One region of the Paenibacillus sp. Z6-24 genome, then DNA from elsewhere that is predicted to be linked to it. Evidence: predicted binding sites of a transcription regulator. Region 1 holds the regulator's gene; each other region holds the start of a gene.
The links. The regulator Rex, encoded in region 1, represses fermentation and respiration genes when NADH is low (regulators of the CRP and FNR family bind a similar motif). The targets are predictions, from matches to a motif close to TTGTGAAATATTTCACAA.
Positions count from the first base shown of each region.

Region 2: the regulator Rex is predicted to act here: its motif matches at 1,747-1,764, upstream of nadA (quinolinate synthase NadA).
Region 3: the regulator Rex is predicted to act here: its motif matches at 5,944-5,961, upstream of M1D61_RS20105 (L-lactate dehydrogenase).

Region 1 is NZ_CP096398.1:2,007,011-2,014,949, forward strand. It holds gene panC (pantoate--beta-alanine ligase) at 1-312, shown strand, start outside; gene panD (aspartate 1-decarboxylase) at 305-688, shown strand; gene dinG (ATP-dependent DNA helicase DinG) at 1,091-3,985, shown strand; gene M1D61_RS08895 (redox-sensing transcriptional repressor Rex) at 3,982-4,641, shown strand; gene M1D61_RS08900 (amidohydrolase) at 4,622-5,929, shown strand; gene M1D61_RS08905 (cell wall elongation regulator TseB-like domain-containing protein) at 5,960-6,496, shown strand; gene M1D61_RS08910 (hypothetical protein) at 7,201-7,728, shown strand; gene M1D61_RS08915 (AAA family ATPase) at 7,728-7,939, shown strand, end outside.
Region 2 is NZ_CP096398.1:5,012,564-5,020,502, reverse strand. It holds gene ftsH (ATP-dependent zinc metalloprotease FtsH) at 1-1,439, shown strand, start outside; gene nadA (quinolinate synthase NadA) at 1,787-2,731, shown strand; gene nadB (L-aspartate oxidase) at 2,785-4,623, shown strand; gene nadC (carboxylating nicotinate-nucleotide diphosphorylase) at 4,613-5,479, shown strand; gene M1D61_RS21715 (type III pantothenate kinase) at 5,486-6,283, shown strand; gene hslO (Hsp33 family molecular chaperone HslO) at 6,504-7,403, shown strand; gene M1D61_RS21705 (peptidylprolyl isomerase) at 7,419-7,939, shown strand, end outside.
Region 3 is NZ_CP096398.1:4,636,468-4,644,406, reverse strand. It holds gene gnd (phosphogluconate dehydrogenase (NAD(+)-dependent, decarboxylating)) at 1-566, shown strand, start outside; gene M1D61_RS20130 (hypothetical protein) at 820-1,059, opposite strand; gene M1D61_RS20125 (MerR family transcriptional regulator) at 1,375-1,809, shown strand; gene M1D61_RS20120 (MFS transporter) at 2,012-3,226, shown strand; gene M1D61_RS20115 (universal stress protein) at 3,598-4,044, shown strand; gene M1D61_RS20110 (hypothetical protein) at 4,186-4,578, opposite strand; gene M1D61_RS20105 (L-lactate dehydrogenase) at 4,841-5,797, opposite strand; gene M1D61_RS20100 (NADP-dependent oxidoreductase) at 6,309-7,325, shown strand; gene M1D61_RS20095 (CcdC family protein) at 7,618-7,939, opposite strand, start outside.

The sequences.
Region 1 (7,939 bases):
AGGGAAGAACGCGCGCAGGCGCTCGTATTATCCCGTTCCCTGCGTCTGGCTCGTGAGCAGATTCTGGAGAATCAGGAGATGACAGCCGGCCAAGTGCGTGAACTGCTGCGCCGCGAGATTGGCACTTCTCCGATAGCGGTAATCGATTATGCGGAGATTCTGTCTTTCCCGCAGCTGGAAGTGCTGGCTGACGATACGGTACTGCATGAACTGAATCAGGAAGTGATCATAGCGCTGGCTGTCAAATTCGGCCCAACCCGTCTGATCGATAATGTAATTATGGAAACGAAAGGTGTGTCCCTTCATGTATAGAACAATGATGAAATCCAAAATCCACCGTGCCACGGTTACAGAGGCCAATCTGAACTATGTCGGCAGCATTACGATCGACGAAGATCTGATGGAAGCGGCGGATCTGCTTGAAAATGAAAAAGTACAGATCGTCAACAACAACAATGGTGCCCGCCTGGAAACGTACGTCATTACCGGCCCGCGCGGCAGCGGCGTTGTATGCCTGAATGGTGCAGCCGCACGTCTCGTACAGCCTGGAGATACCGTAATCATTATTTCGTATGCGATGATGAGCAGTGAAGAGCTGCAGACACATCGTCCAACCGTTGTATTTGTGGATGATCAGAACAAACCGGTCATGGAAGCACACAAGGAAGTTCACGCGACCATTATGTAATTGGAATGATGTCCTGCCGGTATGGTTGCCGGCAGGTTTTTTCACCCACTCTGGATTTCCGGAAAAGAAATCGGAATCATGATGATTACCGATGGAAGCCGGTGAAATGGATAATATGCGTAGGCGAACCCGGCGAAATCATGTATAATAAAAGAAACATAACGCCTAAGCAAGGTGATACCGCGTGCCTGTCAAACACGTCATGTATCACCTTTTTTATGTATATAAAGGATAACCCGGGCGGCCGGGAGAGAGATTGCCGTACAGCCGTACAGGCTGTATGCAGGATGCGGCAGTTCCCGTCACCTCGCCACGTTTTCAAAACCGCCTCGTTCTGGTATGCTGATAGGTGAACATTTTGACATCAGGTGTGACGACTGCAAGGAAAGGATTTAGACATCCATGAAATTTGCCGTACTGGATTTTGAGACAACAGGAACCCAGTCCTCGGATGATATCATTCAGGTGGGTCTTGCTGTTATAGATCATGATTTAACCATTACACAGGTATACAGCTCCATGGTTAAGCCCGGAGGCAAGATTCCTCCGTTTATTACCGGACTCACCGGTATTCGCAATGAAGATGTGGCAGATGCTCCCGAACTGGATGACGTCATGCTGGAGATGATACCGCTGCTGGAAGATGCCGTACTGGTCGGGCATAATGTAGCTTTTGACCTGGGATTTTTGCAGCGTGCGCTGGACCGTACCGGTTATTTGCCATTTACCGGCAGAGTGCTGGATACGATGGATTTCCTGCGTATTTTTTTCCCGAATCTGCCGAGCTATCAGCTCAGCATGGTCAGCAGTTCATTGGGGTTCGAGCATGATCGTCCTCATCAGGCAGACAGCGATGCATTGGCGACAGCTTATGTGTTCCTTAAATGCATCGAAGAGCTGGATGGTCTGCCGCTGATTACCGTGCAGCGTCTATCCGAACTGTTTGATAACCAGGACAGCGATCTGGGCTGGTATTTTGACGGTGTGCGTATGCAGCGTGAAGCGCAGCCTGCCCAGGATCTCGATGAGCACCGCTTTTACCGTCAGCTGGCCCTCAAGGTAGGCGACTGGATGGATATCCCGTCCGCAGAGGAAGCGCGCGAAGGCATGCCGCTTGCGGATGTCTCCTTTGATGAGTTCCTGGAGCAGGTCAAGGACAATCTGCGCAAGCTGCTGCCCGATTATGAAGAACGTGAGCCGCAGAATCATATGTTTGATGAAGTGGTGCGTGCGCTTACGGATGAGAAGCATTTACTGATCGAGGCAGGAACAGGAACCGGCAAGTCGCTTGGTTATCTGCTGCCTTCCATTTACCATAGCGTCAAAAACAGCGAGAGAGTCATGGTCAGCACGCATACGATTAATTTGCAGGAACAGCTGCGCGAACGGGATGTTCCGCTGCTTACTCAGGTCATTCCGTTTGCTTTTCGTGCTGCCGTATTCAAGGGACGCCAGCATTATTTGTGTCTGCGCAAATTTGAGCATAAAATAAATACAAAGGAATTTCAGAGTCCCAAGGAAGATGTGCTGATTGCAGCACAGATGATCGTCTGGCTGACAGCGACCGAGACCGGGGATGATGAAGAGCTGAATATGGGTAACCGGGGCGGCGATTTCTGGGAAACGGTCGCCAGCGATACGGATTCCTGCCTTGGACGCGCCTGTCCATGGTTCCGGCAATGCTTTTATCACCGGGCCAAGCATGAAGCCGGTGCAGCCGATGTAGTCATCACCAATCATTCCAAGCTGTTTACGGATATCAAGGCTGGCCATCAGCTGCTGCCTGCCTATGAACATCTGATTATTGATGAAGCCCATCACCTGGAAGATGTGGCCGGTAAGCATCTGGGCATGCACATGAAATATTTCACATTGGTTCATCCGATGCTTCGCCTGTTCAAGGACAGCAAGACCGGCCAGCTGGCGATTTTGCGTCAGCAGCTGGGATCTTCCGGCAGTGAACGCGGTATGGAATGGGCCATTGCAATCGATAATCTGTACCCGGAATTGACGGATGTCAAGGAAGACTGGGACAAGCTCAGTGAGCTGCTGTTCGCCCTGCTGCCGCAGCGCAGTGATGCGGCTCCCGGTGAAGCTGCACAGTTCACACTTCGCCTGCTGCCGCAAAAGAAACCGGACGAATGGGCCGGGATCACCGAGCTGGAGAACCGGATTCATATCGGCCTCAGCCAGATTATCCGCAAAGGCGAGCAGGTGATGAGCAAGATCAAGGAATCGGACGAGGTGCTGGACAGTGACGGATTAGTAACAGATGTCTCCGGACTGTTCAAGGATCTGACCGGTGTACGCGACGATCTTCGTCACTTTATCAAGCTGGACAGCGAGGATACGGTGTACTGGTACGAAGCCAACGGTAACTATCGCAGCAAGTCTCTTCAGATGTATGCTGTGCCTGTCGACGTGAGCCAGCAGCTCAAGGAGCATTTCTTTGACAAAAAGAAAAGTATTGTGCTGACATCGGCGACGCTGTCGATCGACAAAAATTTCCAGTATATGATCGAGCAGCTGGGACTAAAGGATGCCGAACAGGAAGGCAAGCTGAACACCGCCATGCTGGAATCGCCTTTCAACTATAGAGAGCAATCGCTCGTATTGATCCCGAGAGACTTCCCAAGCGTCAAGGGCAGCGTGGGTGATGAGCATTTTGTTAGCATGCTGGCCCATTCACTGGCGGATGCTGCCGAGGCTACGCGCGGACGCATGCTTGTCTTATTTACTTCTTACCGGATGCTCAAGCAGGTGTATGAGCCTCTGAAGGAGAAATTATCACAGAGTGACATTGCTGTATTCGGACAGGGTGTGGATGGAGGCAGCCGAACCAAGCTGACCCGCCGCTTCCAGGAGCATCCGGCCTGCGTACTGCTAGGGACGAGCAGCTTCTGGGAAGGTGTCGATATTCCCGGAGAGGCACTGACCTGTCTGGCGATTGTACGACTTCCTTTCCAGCCGCCAAACCATCCGCTGGTAGAAGCCAAAAGCGAACGGCTCAAAAAAGAAAAGAAAAATCCATTTATGAAATTATCTGTACCACAGGCAGTTATCCGGTTCAAACAGGGCTTTGGCAGACTGGTCCGGACAGCGAATGACCGCGGTATTGTGCTGATTTATGACACCCGGGTCATCGAGTCGTATTACGGAAAGCATTTTCTCTACTCGCTGCCCGGTCCGAAAATGGAACATATGCCTACCCAGCAAATGGTTCCCCGTATTGCGGAATGGCTGAGCCATCGTGAGAACGAAAAGGATGCTGCAAATCAAGAGGGGGAGCAAGCATGAAATCCGACAAAATATCAGAAGCGGTCGTGCGAAGATTACCTGTCTACCTGAGATACTTGAATGAGCTTCACACCCGCGAGGTACCGACCGTATCCTCGCAGGAACTGGGGCAAAAGCTGGATCTGAACCCGGCCCAGATTCGCAAGGATCTCGCTTACTTCGGTGACTTTGGCCGAAAGGGAATCGGATATGACGTATCCTATCTGATCGAGAAGATCCGTCATATCCTCAAACTGGATCAGCAGATCAATGTAGCGCTGATCGGAGCGGGTAATCTGGGGCATGCGCTTTCCAACTATAATGCCTATCTGCAGGAGACGATGAAGATTGTAGCGATCTTTGATTCGTATACGCCCAAGGTAGGCACACAGATCAATACACTAACTGTGCAACCGATTGATGAACTGGCCGAGACCGTTCAAGCCAAACATATTCGGGTCGGCATCATTACCGTTCCCAATACCGAAGCCCAGCGTGTTGCCGATCAGCTGATCGAAGCAGGCATCGAAGCCATTCTGAATTTTGCACCGATTATTCTGAAGACACCACCGCATGTGCGTGTGCATACGGCAGATTTTACAACCGATCTGCTTAGTCTGGCCTACTACCTTGAAGATGGAAAGGAATTAGAGACGAATGAACAACTCACCGAGTAAATGGATGATCAAAAACGGGATATTTGCAGCTTCCCATGGAGAAAAAGCAGTACTCTACGGCCATATGGTCATCGAGAATGATATCATTACCTATCTGGGTGAGGAGGAGCCTGCTGACCAGGAAGAAATGACCATCGTAGATGGCAGGCACCAGTTCTTCATTCCGGGTCTGGTTAACAGTCATGGTCATGCGGCCATGTCTTTGCTGCGCGGATATGGCGACGATCTGGCCCTTCAGGTCTGGCTGCAGGAGAAAATGTGGCCGATGGAAGCCAAATTTACGAGTGATGATGTCTATACCGGTACAGCACTCTCTGTACTGGAGATGCTCAAAGGCGGTACAACTACTTTCCTCGATATGTATGACCGTTCCGAGCGCGTGGCCGAAGTGGTCGAGCAGTCGGGAATGCGAGCGGTATTGATGCGCGGTGTTATCGGTCTGTGCTCGGAGGAAGAACAAAACGAGAAGCTGAATCAGGCGGTACAGTTTGTACGCGACTGGCACGGTCAAGCTAACGGACGCATTACGACGATGATGTCTCCACATGCGCCGTATACGTGCCCGCCGGCATTTATCGAGAAATTCGTTCAGGCCGCACATGATCTCGATGTGCCGCTGCATACACATATGTCCGAGACGATCGCTGAAGTGGAGCAAAACGTACGTGACTACGGTCTGCGTCCGGTAGCCCACCTGGAGAAACTCGGTGTATTCACTCGTCCGACGCTGCTGGCACATGCCGTGCATCTGACAGATGAAGAGATTCAGACACTGGCTGCCCACAAAGCAACCATTTCACATAACCCGGGTAGTAACCTGAAGCTGGCGAGCGGCGTAGCCCGTGTACCGGATCTGCTGCGTGCAGGCGTAGTCGTATCGCTCGGTACCGACGGACCGGCCAGCAATAATAATCTGGATATGTTCGAAGAAATGCGTCTCGCAGCCCTGATTCACAAAGGCGTATCCGGTGATCCTACAGCGGTACCGGCACTGGAAGCCTTGCGCATGGGTACCGAATATGGTGCGAAATCCGTATTCCTTGATAATACAGGCGTGTTTGCGGTAGGCATGAAAGCGGACATTACCTCTCTGAATATCGATCAGCCGCATTTCCTGCCGTTTACGGACTTTATCTCTCATACGGTATATTCCGCGAGTGCCAAGGACGTACTGCATGTCTGGGTAGATGGCAAGCAGCTGATCAAGGATGGCGTATCGCTGACGCTGGATGAAGAGAAAATCCGCCGTGAAGCACAGCTTGCTTTTGAAGGTTTGCTCACACGCTAACCGGAAGTTGAACAGAAAGGATGGCGTGTCTTGCGAAATTTGGGAAGTGGCAAGTGGATAGCGATTATTATTACGGTAGTAGGTCTGATTGTACTGTGCGTGAACCAGTTCTATGTGCATGTTATGGCCAAGCCGTGGAGCAATGAACAGCAAGCGTTGGAGATTGCCCAGAAGCAGGCGAATCTGACGTCACTAACAAGGACATACCAGTCGGTCTGGAATGACAAATCGATCTACTGGGTCGTACAGGGACAGAATGATCAGCAGCAGGAAGTCATGGTTTGGGTCAAGTTTAACAAAGATGGTACTCCGGTACAGGGAGCCAATGCTGTACATGTAGAGAAAACAGCAGGAACGATGAACGTTCAGCAGGCCAAGCAGCTGGTACAGACGGATCTGCCGGGCGCTGAAGTGGTTCGTGCCATACCGGGTTCATACAACGGCAAATATGCATGGCAGATTTTTGCCAAATCCGGGGATCATTATTATTATGTATTCTACAATTTCCGTGACGGCACCAAGCTGGGTGGACCGATGGAAATGCCGAATACTCTGATCGGTACCTAGAATAGTGGACGAAGAGCAAGGACCGGATCATGAATGATCCGGTCTGGGTGTACAAGAGCTAATTGTATGTGTAATTATAGAAAAAGCGACCGCAGAGAGTACCAACTCCTGTACGGTCGCTTTTTTTGTAGATTTTATGAATTACTTTTTCTGTCTTACAGCTTGAACTGGGACACCGTTTCCTGCAGTTTTTGCCCTATTCTGTAGTGTAGCGGTATAGGGGGCTAAAGCTTGGGTAAACTTGCAGCAGATGATCGAAAAGCAGTAGTATAGTAATAAGCTTTTTTAATTAATGATTAGATCACATCATATATGGAAAAAGAAGATATTTATTTCCAGATGCAGACTAATGATATTTTTAGCTAATATTCTAAACTTACCGTTAAAAAAACGATTTCTGTATAGCATCTTCGACAAAATAACAAAATAACAAAATAACAAAAAAACCGAAAATATTCGCATGCATAAATACAAGCATACAATTTCAGATTTTACAGTATCTCTTATATGTAAAAAAAGTTCATAGAGTTGCCTTAAATAGGAGTAAATGGTTATGATATACTACAATTATCTTCAATTTGTGTAAAATATTTTTAAGAATCACAAAAAAACCTGTCGTTTTTGGGTTACCGAAAGGCTAATGTCTGCCGAAATAAAGTTATATAAAATAACTGCACCATGTATATACACAGAGGAGGACATGTATGAAACTTCGGGCAATGCCTGTTATGATTACCGTAATCGTTTCAATTGCCGTACTGTTTGGGGGCTGGTTTACGTATCGTCAGCTTACTCTGCACAACCCACTCATGAAAATTGTTCAGTCTTATCCGGGTGTGACTTCCGCCCAAGTTACTATTAACCAGAAAGAGATCGCTTTGAAACTCGATTTGAAACCGGAAGCAGATTTGGGGGCTCTTGTTCAACAAATCCATAAGCAAAGCACTGATATTCTTGGTACCCGTACTCTCAAACTAGAAGTGGTTGACCATTCGAATGACAAGCTAAATCAGATCTGGGAGAACGCCATGTTCCCTGTATCCCAGGCAATGGCCAATCGTGAATATACTGAAATACCAAAAACTCTTGAAGAAATCGCCAAGCTGAACAATGGTGTTCACGCCAAGGCGGAGATGGATGACCGCAATGTCTATGTATCGCTCAGCAACGGCAAAGCCAGCAAATTTCTCATTCTGCCGCGCAGTACTCAAGATACAGGAGGAAATGCCTAATGCCTAAATGGACCAAAGAAGTTATTATCGGATTTGTACCTGTCCTGCTCATTTTCCTGTTATACGTTGGATATAATATATTGCCGCTGCTGCTGCTGGTGGCTGTAGTCGGTGGAATCCTGTTCTTCATGCAGGCACGCGGCGGACTCGCTGTCGGCGCCAGCCAGGAACGCAACCGCAAAAAGAACGGTCCGGTCAAGCTGACTTTTGA
Region 2 (7,939 bases), 2.1 Mb from region 1:
TACTGCTGGTGGGTCCTCCAGGTACTGGTAAAACACTCCTTGCCCGTGCAGTAGCCGGGGAAGCGGGAGTACCTTTCTTCAGCATCTCGGGTTCTGACTTCGTCGAAATGTTCGTCGGTGTCGGTGCATCCCGTGTACGTGACCTTTTTGAGAATGCGAAGAAAAATGCGCCATGTATCATCTTTATCGATGAGATTGACGCAGTAGGACGTCAGCGTGGAGCTGGCTTGGGCGGCGGTCACGATGAACGTGAACAAACGCTCAACCAGTTGCTCGTTGAGATGGATGGTTTTGGAGCCAACGAAGGTATTATCATCGTAGCGGCAACCAACCGTCCGGATATTCTGGATCCTGCGCTTCTGCGTCCAGGTCGTTTTGACCGTCAGATTACGGTAGATCGTCCGGATGTTAAAGGCCGTGAAGAGGTTCTGAAAGTCCACGCACGTAACAAACCACTGACTAAGGATGTCAAACTGGGCATCATTGCGAAGCGTACGACCGGCTTCACCGGAGCCGATCTGGAGAACCTGTTGAACGAAGCAGCTCTCCTGGCAGCCCGTCGCAACCGTCGTGACATCTCCATGCGCGAAGTGGACGAAGCGATTGACCGTGTTATCGTCGGTACCGAGAAACGCAGCCGCGTGATCAGTGACCGCGAGAAACGTATCGTCGCTTATCACGAAGCAGGGCATACTATCGTTGGTTACTTCCTGGAGCATGCCGATATGGTACACAAAGTAACAATTGTACCACGCGGACGTGCCGGCGGTTATGTAATCATGATGCCAAAAGAAGATCGTACACTTGTAACCAAGCAGGAACTGTTGGATAAAGTAACCGGTCTCCTCGGCGGACGCGTAGCGGAAGAACTGTACATCGGTGAGATTGGTACCGGCGCATACAGTGACTTCCAGCAGGCGACCAGCATCGTGCGCAGCATGATCGTGGAATATGGTATGAGTGAGAAGCTTGGCCCAATGCAGTTTGGTAACTCACAGGGTCAGGTATTCCTGGGTCGCGATTTCGGACATGAGCAGAACTACAGTGATGCGATTGCTTACGAAATTGACCAGGAAATGAATCGCTTCATTACAGAATCGTATGAGCGTTGTCGTGAGTTGCTGCAGAAGCACTCCAGAGAAATGCATCTGGTCGCACAGACATTGCTTGAAGTAGAGACACTGGACTTCGAACAAATCAAATACCTGATCGAAAATGGATCACTTGAGGGTATGGGTGAAGGCAATACTGGCAGCAATGACAGTGGTCCTTCCGAAACCGGCGAACCTACTTTTGACAGCATTGGTGATTCCCAAGTGCGTCTCGACAAAGACAACAATCCATCATCAGAACCGGGAGCGGGCGGAAATATTCCAAACAATCCAACAGGTGGCTCTGATGACAATCGTGGCCCAGGTGGCGGTACTCCAGCTTCCTAAGCCCATGTAATCAATCAATTCCCAAAAGCCCGAAGATCATTAATGATCTTCGGGCTTTTTATATACTTTTGCAAAAAAGCAGGGGAGTAGCGACTAGACGATGACATCCATATTGGTGAATGAAGATGGGACCCAAAAGAAATTGTTAACTTATACCAAATAACAGATTGACAATCATATAGGGGATTGTGTACATTATTGAAGATGTTGATCACAATTCTGACACATTTTGAAGTCTGCTACGAGATTTTTTTCACAAAGGTGAAGAAGACTACTCATTCAATGATTCACCTATAAACGTCCAAGATTGTGAAAACTGTCTCAAACTACTACAGGGAGATGAATTCATGGAAGCTCTGGCATTGGAGAAAAAGGCAGAACGTGACGTGGAATTACGGGAGCGTCTGCTTCAGCTGAAAAAAGAACGAAATGCGATTATTCTGGCGCACTATTACCAGCGGGATGAGATTCAGGAAGTAGCCGATTTTCGGGGAGATTCATTTTTGCTGGCTCAGAAGGCAGCACAGACAGATGCGGATACGATCGTATTTTGTGGGGTTCACTTTATGGGAGAAAGCGCTAAAATACTGGCACCGAACAAAACAGTCATTATTCCGGACGAACGAGCAGGCTGTCCGATGGCTGATATGGTCAATGTCGATGGACTGCGCCGCCTCAAGGAAAAGCATCCGAATGCCAAAGTCGTCACATATATTAACTCTTCTGCCGATGTCAAAGCGGAAACGGATATCTGCTGTACATCCGCTAATGCGGTAAAGGTCATCCAGTCGGTGGATTCCGATGAGATTATCTGGGTGCCGGATAAAAACCTCGGCCATTATGTGCAGCAGCATACAGACAAGAAAATGATCATTTGGGAAGGATATTGCAATACCCACGATATGCTCACCGTCAAGGATGTCGTCGAAATGAGAGCAAAGCATCCGAATGCCCAGTTTGTCGTTCATCCGGAATGCCGTCCTGAAGTGGTCGCACTGGGTGACTTTGTAGGCAGTACAACTGCGATTATCAAATACTGCCGGGAATCGGACTGTCAAGAGTTTATCGTAGGTACGGAAGACGGTACCGGTTATCAGCTGCGCAAGGACAGTCCTGAAAAGGCTTTTCATTTTGCCAGTAAATATCTGGTGTGTCCCAACATGAAAGTAAACAATCTCAAAAAACTCGTCAATTGCCTGGAAACAATGAAGCCGCAAATTTATGTACCGCCAGCTGTAGCAGACCGCGCACGGATCTCGCTGGAACGAATGCTGGAAGTCTCTTCTTCCTAAGGATCGGTAAATGTATCTATCGGTAAATGCGAATGGAAAGGCAGGCGTATGGGATGAATGCACAATATAATCATCCGGATGATGAGGTGCAACGGTGGAAGCAGCTTCCGTGTTATACGACCGATGTGCTGATTATTGGCTCAGGAATAGCTGGTTTGTATGCAGCTATCCTCGCAAGTGAACATAAGAACGTGCTATTAATCACAAAGAACGCATTGCTGGAAAGCAATACACGTTATGCCCAGGGTGGAATTGCTGCTGTGATCAGCGAGGAGGACTCACCTGCCTATCATCGGCAGGATACACTGCTCGCCGGCGCTGGTCTCTGTTCTCCGACTGCTGTAGAGGTACTGGTCCAGGAAGGACCGGTAGGCGTGCATGAGCTGATCCGGCTGGGTACAGCCTTTGATACGGCAGATGGAGAGCTGGAGCTTACACGAGAGGGCGCCCATAGCCACCGCCGTATTTTGCATGCGAATGGGGATTCGACCGGCTATGAGATTGTCAGGGCGCTGTCCCGTCAGGCAGCAGAACATGATCGTATTACAGTTTGGGATCACCATTTTACCGTAGATCTGGTGCAGGTGGAAAAGCAGTGCACCGGTGCGATCGTGCAGCGTCCGGATGGCAGCTGTATCTACGTGCAGGCGGAAGCGACTATACTATGTACAGGCGGCAGTGGCCAGCTGTACGAGCATACGACCAACCCGGAAGTAGCGACCGGCGACGGGATTGCCATGGCTTACCGGGCCGGAGCGGTGCTGCGCGATATGGAATTTATCCAGTTCCATCCGACAGCGCTCTGTTATCCCGGTGCGCCACGTTTTCTGATCTCGGAAGCGGTAAGAGGAGAAGGTGCGATTCTGCGGAATCGTCAGGGAGAAGCCTTTATGGAGCGTTATCATCCGCTGCGTGACCTGGCTCCTCGGGATATTGTGGCAAGGGCTATCATCAGCGAGATGGAGCGGGAGGATAGTTCGTTCGCTTATCTGGATATTACTCACGAGACACGGGAGAAGCTGAAGCAGCGCTTTCCGACCATTTATGAGACCTGTATGAAGTATGGGCTTGATCTTGCTGCAGACTGGATTCCGGTTGCTCCAGCAGCCCACTATATGATGGGCGGTATTCGTACGGATGAACATGGGGAGAGCAGTATCCCGCGATTATTCGCCTGTGGTGAAGTATCGTCTACCGGTATTCATGGTGCGAACCGGTTGGCGAGCAATTCCTTGTCCGAAGCGATTGTATTTGGCAAACGAATCGTTGAACGCATTCTCGATCCGTCCTGGCAGGGAGGATTAGCAGAGAGAGAGTCGACGGATCACTTTACCGATAATAGCGAAATAGCAGTGATTTCGAATGAAGTCTCCAATCGGGTATCTGCACCTACAACGGATGAAGAACACAATCCATTGATCAAAGGCACAGAACAATCGAACTCGCTGCAGACTAGAGCGAATCGGTCTGGACAGCTGCAGTCGGCAAGCCGCTCATTTGGCGACCGGGAAAATGTAAATAAATTCACAAACCTCTCGAAACCCAGTCTTCTGCTCGTAGCCGAGGACACTCAGCTGCGTCTGCAGCTGCAGCAGATCATGACCCGTTATGCAGGCATACGCCGCAGCCATCATTTACTGCAGGAAGGGTTATTACGGCTCAGCCGGCTGCCTGAGCTGCCGCAACGGGATCTTTGTACCCGGGAGCAGCTGGAGATTCATAACATGAAGACATGTGCGGCACTGATTCTGCAGGCGGCACTGTATCGTCAGGAAAGTCGCGGCGGGCATTACCGGGAAGATTTCCCGGAGCGCAATGACCGGGATTGGCAAAAACATACTTTACAGCATATTACGCACGGGCTAATGGAGGAGAATATTGATGATGTTTAACGGATATCAGGAGAATCTTACGAATTGGATCAAGCTGTGGCTGCAGGAAGATGTAGGTTCGGGAGATATTACAACAGCTGCTACCGTTCCGGCAGGTCATCAGAGCCAGGCTGTTATTCATGCCAAGCAGGATGGCATTCTGGCCGGACTGCCTGTCGCCGAGCATGTATTCCATACGGTCGATCCGTCCCTGCAGTTTACGGCTGTTGCCACAGAAGGACAGTTTCTTGCACAGGGTGATATTATCGCCAGGGTAGAAGGAAGCAGCCATTCCCTTTTAACCGGTGAGCGATTGGCTCTCAATCTGCTGCAGCGCATGTCGGGCATCGCAACGCGCACCCGCCAGTACGTGGAACAAATTGACGGTCTGCCGGTCAAACTGGTGGATACGCGCAAGACAACACCCGGCCACCGGATGCTGGAAAAGTATGCCGTGCGTGTCGGCGGCGGAAGCAATCACCGATTCGGTCTGTACGACGCAGTGATGATCAAGGATAATCATATCAAGGCTGCCGGTGGAATTCGGCCTGCTGTCCAGGCTGCCCGGGCACAAATTCCACATACGATGACGATCGAAGTGGAGACCGAGACGCTGGAGCAGGTCACCGAAGCGCTGCAAAGTGGTGCAGATATCATCATGCTGGATAATATGAATCATGGGCTTATGCACGAAGCGGTCGCTCTGATTCGCCAGCACAGCCCGCATGTTCGTATTGAAGCTTCGGGTAATGTATCGCTTACGACGATCCGGGGGATCGCCGAGACAGGCATTGATATTATATCGGTTGGACGACTGACCTATTCTTTTGATAATCTGGATATCAGTCTTGATCTGGGAAACAAAAAGAAGGAGTGACATGCATTGGTATTGGTGATTGATATTGGGAATACGAATATTGTGTTTGGCGTATACAAAGGTGAGAAGCTGCTGCATCATTTTCGTATCAGTACCAATCGCCAGGCGACGCCGGATGAATACGGAGTGACGATTCATCATTTATTTCAAATGTCCGATGTCTCCATTGCTGGCATTGAAGGAATTATCATCTCCTCCGTGGTGCCGCCGATTATGCATACCCTGGAGGAGATGTGCGAGAAATATCTGCATCATACACCGATGATTATTGGACCGGGCATACGTACCGGTCTAAATCTGCGTTACGAGAATCCGCGTGAGGTGGGAGCCGACCGGATTGTGAATGCGGTCGCTGCGATCTCCCTGTACGGGAGTCCGGTGATTGTGGTGGATTTTGGAACAGCGACTACATTTGATTGTATAGATGAGCAGGGCAGTTATCTCGGCGGTGCAATTGTGCCGGGAATTGGCATTTCCACGGAGGCGTTGTATCAGCGCGCCTCCAAACTGCCCAATATTGAACTGGAGAAGCCGCGGAAAGTTATCGGACGTAATACGATTCATGCCATGCAGTCGGGGATCATTTTCGGTTATGCCGGTCAGGTAGACGGCATTGTCAAAAGAATCCGGGCGGAGATGGGTGTATCGGCCAGAGTCATCGCGACAGGTGGTCTGGCAGAATTGATCGCTACAGAGACTGAGACGATGATTGAGGTCAATCCGATGCTGACGCTGGAAGGGCTTCGCCTGATTTATGAACGAAATACCGGTTCTGCCCGCTCTGCACCACGCAGCGGAGAATAACAGGTATTCCTGACATCGACAAAACTTTTGACGTGGATATCGCGTCTAATTAGAATAGATATAGTTTGAGGCATCTGACAGCCAGATACTTATGATAGGTAATATACGCATTTTTGCACAGCAGCTATCGAATTCAGTCGCAATGTGCCCTATAATAGACTGTATGTCCTTTGAAAGACATCATGATCAAGCAGGCAGAACGAGAGGAGTTCATTTATATATGGAACAGCATAATGGAAATACACAACCGGATCGTCTGATCCGTGGAATAGCTATGGGAGGCAAAGTACGTGCGTTTGCCATTCGCTCTACTCATCTGGTAGAGGAATTGCGTCAGCGCCACGATACATGGCCGACAGCGACAGCAGCGATGGGACGTACCCTTACTGCCGCAGCCATGATGGGCGCCATGCTGAAAGGTGAAGAAAAGCTTACTCTTCAGGTCAAAGGGAATGGACCGCTCGGACAAATCGTGGCAGACGCCAACGCCAAGGGAGAAGTGCGCGGTTATGTCGATAACCCGCATGTTCATCTGCCAAGCAACGCGATGGGCAAACTGGACGTAGCCGGAGCCGTTGGAACCGAAGGCTTTATTTATGTGATCAAGGATCTGGGGCTCAAAGACCCTTATCGCGGCAGTGTGCCGATCGTATCGGGAGAGCTCGGTGAAGACTTTACCTACTATTTCGCCACTTCCGAACAGACACCGTCCGCAGTCGGTGTAGGCGTGCTGGTGGATACGGACAATTCCGTTATCGTATCCGGCGGATTTATTATTCAGCTGCTTCCGGGTCTGACCGATGCTGAGATCGACCAGCTGGAGAAAGGTCTGGGTACTCTGCCTCCTGTCACTTCGTTGCTCAATGAAGGTCTGGAGCTGGAAGAACTGCTGGGCCGCATTTTGCCGGATATGGAAGTTATGGACAGCATGGATATCACATTCAATTGCTCCTGTTCCCGTGAGCGTGTCGAACAGACCCTGGTGAGTCTGGGTGAGCATGAACTGGTGCAGCTGATCGAAGAAGACGGACAGGCAGAAGTGGTATGCCATTTTTGCAATGAGAAATACCAGTTTGATCGTCAGGACCTGGAACGCATTCTGGCTGAAGCCAGAAATTAAGGGATACTAAGACATATGACGAAAGGTAAATCACCAGTATGGACAGCCGTCATGGTCTTATTCATAGTCATCATTATGCTGCTCGGAGCCTTTTGGGTCATCCGGGCAGTTCAGCATTCTGGGAACAATTCGGATGTGGCAGTGGTGGGCAATGAATCTATCAGTGAACAAGAATGGGTAAGTGAACTGAAGAAACGGTATGGGCAGGAGACGCTGACGCAGATGCTGAACCGGCGGGTCGTACAGCTGGAAGCGGATGCGCGCCATATTGCCGTCAGTGATGTGGAGATTCGTGATGATCTGGCAGAGCGGATGAGCGGGTATGCTTCACCGCAGGCCTTTTACAAGGAAATGCAGACCCAGTTCGGCCTGACATCGCAAGACCTGCAGGAGGAATCCAAATATCAGATCCAGTTGGAAAAGATAGCGACAGAGCGGATTGAAGTGAGCGATGCGCAAGTAGACAGTTATCTAGAGCAGCATGAGCAGGAGACCGCCCAGCACCAATACGATCTGGCATGGATTGAGACTGCTAC
Region 3 (7,939 bases), 2.4 Mb from region 1:
TCCGTTACATGGACGCAGGTACTTCCGGCGGCATGAGCGGTGCTCGTAACGGCGCTTGCTACATGGTTGGTGGCGACAAAGAAGCTTGGGAAATCGTAGAACCGATCTTCCGCGATACAGCTGTAGAGAACGGCTACCTGTATGCTGGTGAAGCCGGTAGCGGTCACTACCTGAAAATGGTCCACAACGGTATTGAGTACGGTATGATGGCAGCAATCGGTGAAGGCTTCGAAGTTCTGGAGAAGAGCCCATACGACTTCAACTATGAAAAAGTGGCACGCGTATGGAACAACGGTTCCGTTATCCGCTCCTGGCTGATGGAACTGACTGAAAATGCATTTGCCAAAGACGGACGTCTGGAAGAAATCCAGGGCATCATGCATTCTTCCGGTGAAGGTAAATGGACCGTTGAAGAAGCGATGGATCTGCAAATGGCAACTCCGGTTATCGCGCTGTCCCTGCTGATGCGCTATCGTTCTCTGGATAACGATACATTTACAGGTAAAGTCGTAGCTGCTCTGCGTAACGAATTTGGCGGCCACGCTGTTGAGAAAGCAAGCAAGTAAGATTGCAGCAACCCAGATTTGAATATATGACGGAGTAAAGAAGGGCATCCTTGCCGGTCATAGCCGGCCCATATGGGTTTTGACTTCTGCGCCGTTATATAACAAAGCCTCTGTACCAGTGAAGAGATATCTTCCTGCGTACAGAGGCTTTTTGTGATGCCTGTAGGTCGTTCTATACCTGTATATGGTTGATCGGCATGTGTTTAATAGTGCGAGGATATGACCACCGCAGATACATGAGTGTACTGTGTAATCAGGTCTCCTGCGGAACAGGATCGCCGGGATTATCCATATCACGGATCACATTCAGAATGACCAGAAAATCCGCTGTCTCCTCGGTTTTGAACAATTCCACGACCTGATGAACTTCTACATAATCATTCTGATACTGTCTCTGACGACGGACGATCTCGGCGAGTGTGGCACCGAGTGACGTATTTTCCCAGCTGGCAATGCTCAGTTCGATATAAGCTTGTGATTTCAGAATATTCATGGGTTCCTCCTGTTTATAGGAATTTGTCATTCAATTCCATAACTGTCTTCACCACCATAGCATACCTGCGGCAAGGAAACCAAATATAAAGCGCACAGCCTGCCTAAGGGTACATAAAAGGAAGTGTATACCCGGGCAGTCTTTGAGAGAATGCCGTTCATTTTCGACAAATCTGTAAATGGATATCAAAGCGCCTATTTTCTTTTTTTTCTGAAAAAACAGATTTATTTCTCAAATGACGTTGACGTTAACGTGAGATAGTACTATTATATTCATATAAGATATGTAAATATTTAAATAAAGAAGGTGGACACAATAACTCTTTACAAGATTGATGAAGTGGCAACGGAATGCAATCTGACCAAACGTACACTTCGCTATTATGAAGAGATCGGATTGGTGTCACCGCAGCGGAGCGATGGCAACACCCGGCTGTATACACGTGAAGATATCGAGCGGCTCAAGAAAATCATCAGCGCGCGTGATGTGCTCGGATTTTCGCTGCAGGAACTGCAGCGGTATATCGAAGTTGTCGAGATGCTAAGAGGACAGCGTGAGCGTTACCGGAGCATTACCGATGATGAGCAGCGCAGACACCAGCTGGAACAGATTGATCGTACGCTCGGCGAGCAGCTGGCGATGATGCAAGAGAAGATTCGCACCATTCATTCATTCAAGGATGAAGCGGAGCAGCTGCGTGAACAGGTACGTGAAGGTCTGGCGAGGCTGAGCCGGGAAACGGACAGCTAAGACGGTTTGATTTGTAATTTGCAAGAGGGTTGAATCCATTTCTGCAGATCGGTGAATATGTCAATAGATTCACATTACAGTTCATTCTTTACACATACCGGATATTCGATGGAGCCGGTCTTTCCTTTTGTCTCTAAATACTTAGCAAAACAATAAAATAATTTTGGTGTGAATCAGCACAATCAAGGAGGAGTTTTTCATTATGAGTAGTAAACCAGCAACTGCAAAGCAGCTGCCACAGCAGGGCGGATTATTATCCCAGCCCAAAGCCGTATGGGCCGTTGCTTTTGCCTGTGTTATTTCATTTATGGGTCTTGGATTGGTTGACCCTATTTTGCCAGCGATCGCGAGTCAACTGAACGCGACACCAAGTCAGGTGTCTCTGCTGTTCACCAGCTACAATCTGGTAACCGGTCTGGCTATGCTGATCACTGGCGTCGTATCCAGCCGGATCGGTATTAAATGGACATTGTTAACCGGTGTGCTGCTGATCATCATCTTCTCGGCACTCGGTGGATATTCGGATACGATCGGTCAGATCGTCGGTTTCCGTGGTGGTTGGGGACTTGGTAATGCACTGTTCATCGCAACCGCGCTGTCTGCTATCGTTGGACTGTCCACTTCCGGTACAGCCAAAGCGATCATTTTGTATGAAGCTGCACTTGGACTCGGTATCTCGGTCGGCCCGCTGCTGGGTGGTGAGCTGGGTTCCATTTCATGGCGCGGCCCGTTCTTCGGTGTCAGTGTACTGATGCTGATCGGCTTTTTCTTCATTCTGTTCATGCTGCCCAAGATTCCCAAACCAAAAACACGCAGCACGCTGGCGGACCCGTTCCGCGCACTGAAATTCCCGGCGCTGAAAACGCTGGCGATTGTCGCTTTCCTGTATAACTTTGGTTTCTTCACCCTGATGGCTTATTCCCCTTATGTCATGGGACTGGATGAGCACGGTCTTGGTTATGTGTTCTTCGGTTGGGGGATGCTGCTGGCGATCACTTCCGTATTCGTGGCACCGAAGCTGCAGGCTCGCTTTAACCTGGCCGGTTCGATGGGCGTTATGCTGACCCTGTTTGCACTGGATCTGGTATTTATGGGTCTGGGCGCAGCGACTGGTTCGCCAACGCTGGTCATTATCGGTGTTATCGTCGCCGGTATTTTCCTCGGTATCAATAATACGCTGATCACTACAGCGGTGATGGAATCGGCTCCGGTCGAGCGTTCGGTTGCTTCGGCAGCATACAGCTTTGTCCGCTTCCTCGGTGGTGCGGTATCGCCATTCCTGGCAGGTAAACTGGCAGAATGGTACAACTCGGCGACTCCATTTTACTTTGGCGGTGCGATGGTGCTCGTGGCGGTAATCGTGCTGGCGGTGCGTCGTCGTCATCTGGCGGGAATTGATGTGTCGCACGGGCATTAATTTGGGGTGTGCTTGCATCATCCGCTGCGCAAAGAGATTCTGCCATTCCCTCCGGTTAAGCAGGGAGATCTGGAATGACCGCATGGCGGTCGATCTCCCTGCTTAAATGTCGGTCATTGGCAGAATTCTCTTTGCTCCGCTTGGTGCGGGAAGCTTGGATTGGAGCAGGGTAAAAGACCTTAAAGAACTGAAAGAGTTAAAAGACCTGAAAGTGTTAAGAGATTTAAAGAAGAGTTGGAAAATAATTAAAAGAAGCTCCAAAGGAAGATTCTATGAGTAAGGATATGGAGCATTGGAAAAAAAGTTAAGGCTGTATATGGAGTATATAGTGGACTGACAGGTATCAAATAGATGAAATGGAGGAACAGATCATGGCAGAAGTACAGGGTAGTTCAGCGTATCAGCGTATACTGGTGGCAGTTGATGGTTCCGAGCATGCGCAGCGTGCATTGGAACATGCGGTGCAGCTGGCGAAAGGGCTGCAGATCGCACCACGTCTGACCGTGCTGCATGTGAATCCGGTCATGATGGTAGCGGAGCCGCCGCTCGGGGTGGATGTGGATGAGCGTCTGGATGAAGAAGGTCATGCGATGACCGAGCCTTATCGTGCGTATCTGGATACGACAGGCGTACAGTATGAGGTGCGCTATCACACCGGTGATCCGGCGACTGTGATCTGTGATGCTGCCAACGATGAAAAGATGGATCTGATCATTATGGGTACACGCGGGAAAAGTGCGGTATCCGAGCTGTTCCTGGGCAGCGTGAGTCACAAGGTGATTCAGCATGCTCATTGTCCGGTCATGACGGTGAAGTAAGAGAACGGATAAGAACGTACGAAAGAGGATATGAAATCCTGTATTATCGCGTAGATATTAGGACTTTTTTGAGTGGATGAGATTGGTCCGGCCTTTTTGAAGAGGGAATATGATAAATGGCAAAGCACCGGTACATTATAGTCATGTATCGGTGCTTTTTTGTAGCCGTTGGTCTTTATTTCTATATAGCAGTACATCAAACAGTCCAAATACGGCTATATAAACCGACAGAATTTGTATGTCCAGTACAGTCAGGACAGACACTACATATAGAACCAGTGCAATAGCCAGAAAAAGGGGCAGTACCAGCCGTTTTGCTACAAAATAACGAAGCAGCGCAGATAACAGGCCTCCACCGATCAGAATAAAACTCCAGCTGGTCATCACCGCGAAGATGACTATTCCGATGAGGTCTTCCCAGCCGAAATGAATCAGATCCGTATCCGAATCTCGATCCATAATCAAGAGCAGGGTAGGAACAATGACCGAAGTTAGCAGTGTAACCCATAAATAATGTTTGATCAGTGGATGCACAGTGCGATCTCCTTTTCCAAAAGGTTGATGATTATATTCCAGCATAGCCCAACCCATTAGCTTATTCAATGTTATGGTTCTTGCAGCCTTCAACATTGAGCCAAGCGGGATACAGAGTAATAATGAAAGCAAGATACTGAAACAAAAAGAACCCGGTTTAACTACCCGGGTTCTGTATATCCATATGATCGCTATGTGCCTATAAGTTCATAGACAATACCTATAAATCGCTGGGTCTTGTGAGCCTATATCGCTGCATTCTTTACACCATTACCTGTACCTGCTCAATGGCAGAGCGGATCACCTGGCAGGAATGATGGAACTGGCGCTGTTCGTTTTCTTCCAATCGCAGCTCAATGATTTCCTGAATACCTTCTCCGGAAATGATAGCGGGTACGCCTGCACATACATTTTGTTCACCATACTCACCGTCGAGGATCGCAGATACGGCAATAATCCGGTGCTCATCATACAGAATCGAGCGGGCGATATGGGCGAGCGCGTTGCCGATGCCGAACTGGGTATGGCCTTTGCGGGTGAAGATCTCCCAGCCGGCATCCCGTGTCTTAAGTGCCACATCGTCGAGACTGAGCTCGGGGAAGCGCTGGGCATGCTGCTCCATAATATGCAGCAGCGGCTTGCCGCCGATCGTGACATGTGACCAGGCGACAAATTGGGATTCGCCATGCTCGCCGAGTACATAGCCGTGTACGCTGCGCGGATCAATCGAGAACACATCAGACAGAATCGTCTTGAGACGGGAAGAGTCAATGGATGTGCCTGTACCAATAATGCGTTCTCTTGGCAGACCGGAGTACTGCCATGTCAGGTAAGTGACCACATCAACCGGATTGGCGGCAATGATAAAGATACCGTCAAACCCGCTTGCCATGATCGGATCGGTAATCTCGCGTACGATCATTGCAGCTTCATGCAGAAGGGTCATGCGGTCCTGGCCCGGCTTGGGATTGGGCCCGGCTGTAATAATGACGATATCCATATCGCCACAGTCATTCAGTGTGCCTGCATACACTTTGGTTCGATGAGACGTAAAGTCCATACAGTGCGAGAGATCCAGCGCCTGAGCGACTGCTTTCTCGTGGGTGCGTCCCACCATCATAATCTCATCGGCAATCGACTGGTTGATCATGGAATAGGCACATCCCGCTCCGACCATTCCTACGCCGACAATGGCTACTTTTCTGTTCTTTTTTCCCACGCTGTACAGCCCTCCTGTATTCATAATATTAAAGTATTTCCCGGACGTGCCGGTGAATACTGTGCTTGGTTAGAATGATTGCTTCAATTCGAATGTTAATTAACTTTCCATATCTACTATTATACATACTTTTATCAGAATGATAATAAGGAAATATGTCACAATAATTAACTTATAGAGCGGAAATATATCGTTTCCCCCTTTTATATATCTGAAAATACATATCAAAGGCGAACAATCTACCTTCTTTGCTGAATCGGACAGCGGGAGAAAATGAAATTCATGCACAGAAGTTCGGCAGCAGAAATTGCAAAGCTGGAATCTGGCTGCAGGAGACTTATCGGAAATTTGTAGGATAAATTGGCTGATTTCATCTTAATTTCAGGTAGGAAGGGTAATAATAGAAGTGCCATGCCGATTGTGCTGCATCTGCAGGAATAATCGGGCATGCAGATTATAATGCATAATAGTCTTTTGGATCGGAATACTTAATTTATGGGAGGAATTACTTATGGCTGAAGAACAAAATGAATATATTGCACTGGCGAGTCGTCCGCAGGGAACACCTGAGATGGAGAACTTTTCGTTTAACAAGGCTGAATTGAGCAGTCCGGAAGATGGGCAGCTGCTCGTGAAGACACTGTATGTATCTGTCGATCCGTATATGCGCGGACGGATGAAAGATGCCAAATCCTATGCCGCTCCATTCCAGATCGGAGAACCGATTACCGGCGGTTCGGTCGGCAAAGTGCTCAGCAGCAAGCACCCGGACTACAAGGAAGGTGATATTATCGCAGGCGGCTGGGGCTGGCAACGTTATGCGATCGTCGATGGCAATGGTCAGCGCAAAGTCGATCCGGAGCTGGCACCGATCACGACAGCCCTTGGTGTACTCGGCATGACCGGACTGACGGCTTATTACGGCACACTGCGTATCGGGAATCCCCAGCCGGGCGAGACGATGGTCGTATCCGGTGCAGGCGGTGCGGTCGGTATGATCGCCGGACAGATCGGCAAGATCAAGGGCGCACGGGTCGTCGGTATCTCCGGTTCGGATGAGAAGAACCGCTATCTTAAGGAAGAGCTGGGATTCGACGAAGTAATCAACTACAAGACCGATCAGCCGATTCGCGAAGCGCTGCAAAAAGCATGCCCGGATGGCATCGACGTGTACTTTGAAAATGTGGGCGGGGACATTACCGATGCGGTAATCGAGCAGCTGAACCGTAATGCACGTATTCCGCTGTGCGGACAGATTTCCCTGTATAATCAGGAAAATCCGGAGATGGGACCGCGCATTCTGCCGGCCTTGCTGACTCGCACCGTGCTGCTCAAAGGCTTCCTGGTCGGCGATTATGCCGATGAGAATGTACAGGCGCTGCAGGAGCTGGGACAATGGGTCCGTGAAGGCAAGCTCAAATACAAAGAGAATATCGTCGAAGGATTCGACCGTATTCCGGAAGCATTCCTCGGACTGTTCACCGGCGAGAACCTGGGTAAGCAGCTGGTCAAAGTAGCAGAAGAGTAAAAGACCAACCTTATCGATATGCTGCTGGACGGCAGAGGATGGTGCCGTTTGGTAAAGGGATTGCCCAACTCATGGGATACGAAAAGGTAAAAGCGCTCACTTTGCCACATGGTTTATAAAATGAAAAAGTAAGCCGCAAAATAACAGCAAAAAAGCTAACCACCATTACCAGGCGGTTAGCTTTTTTGCTGTTATATGTGCTGCTGACAGAGACACAGAAGATTAAAAGGATGAGCATCAAAGGTACTTATACATCTTTGCGAAAACACTCGATGCAGCATCATGATTTTATTTATACCGTAGGCTTGGAATCCGCAGCTGCGGTAATTTTGCGGTATTTGCGGAACATATCGAGCCGCCAGTGCAGCAGGGTACCAAAAGCAAGGATAAAGAACACACCTGCCGTCTGCGGAATAGTAATGTAATTCTCGATAAACCGGTGCAGCAGCAGACGAATCAGCAGCAGCCCGATCAGAATAAACAGGAAGCTTTTGGAACGCTGTACAACCACATCGGTGCCGTTATGCTCGAACCGGGTACCGCGAATCAGCGGATACGAGAAAATAAACCAGCCTGCGAGAAACGCACCGAGTACCCACAGCCATGATACGCGG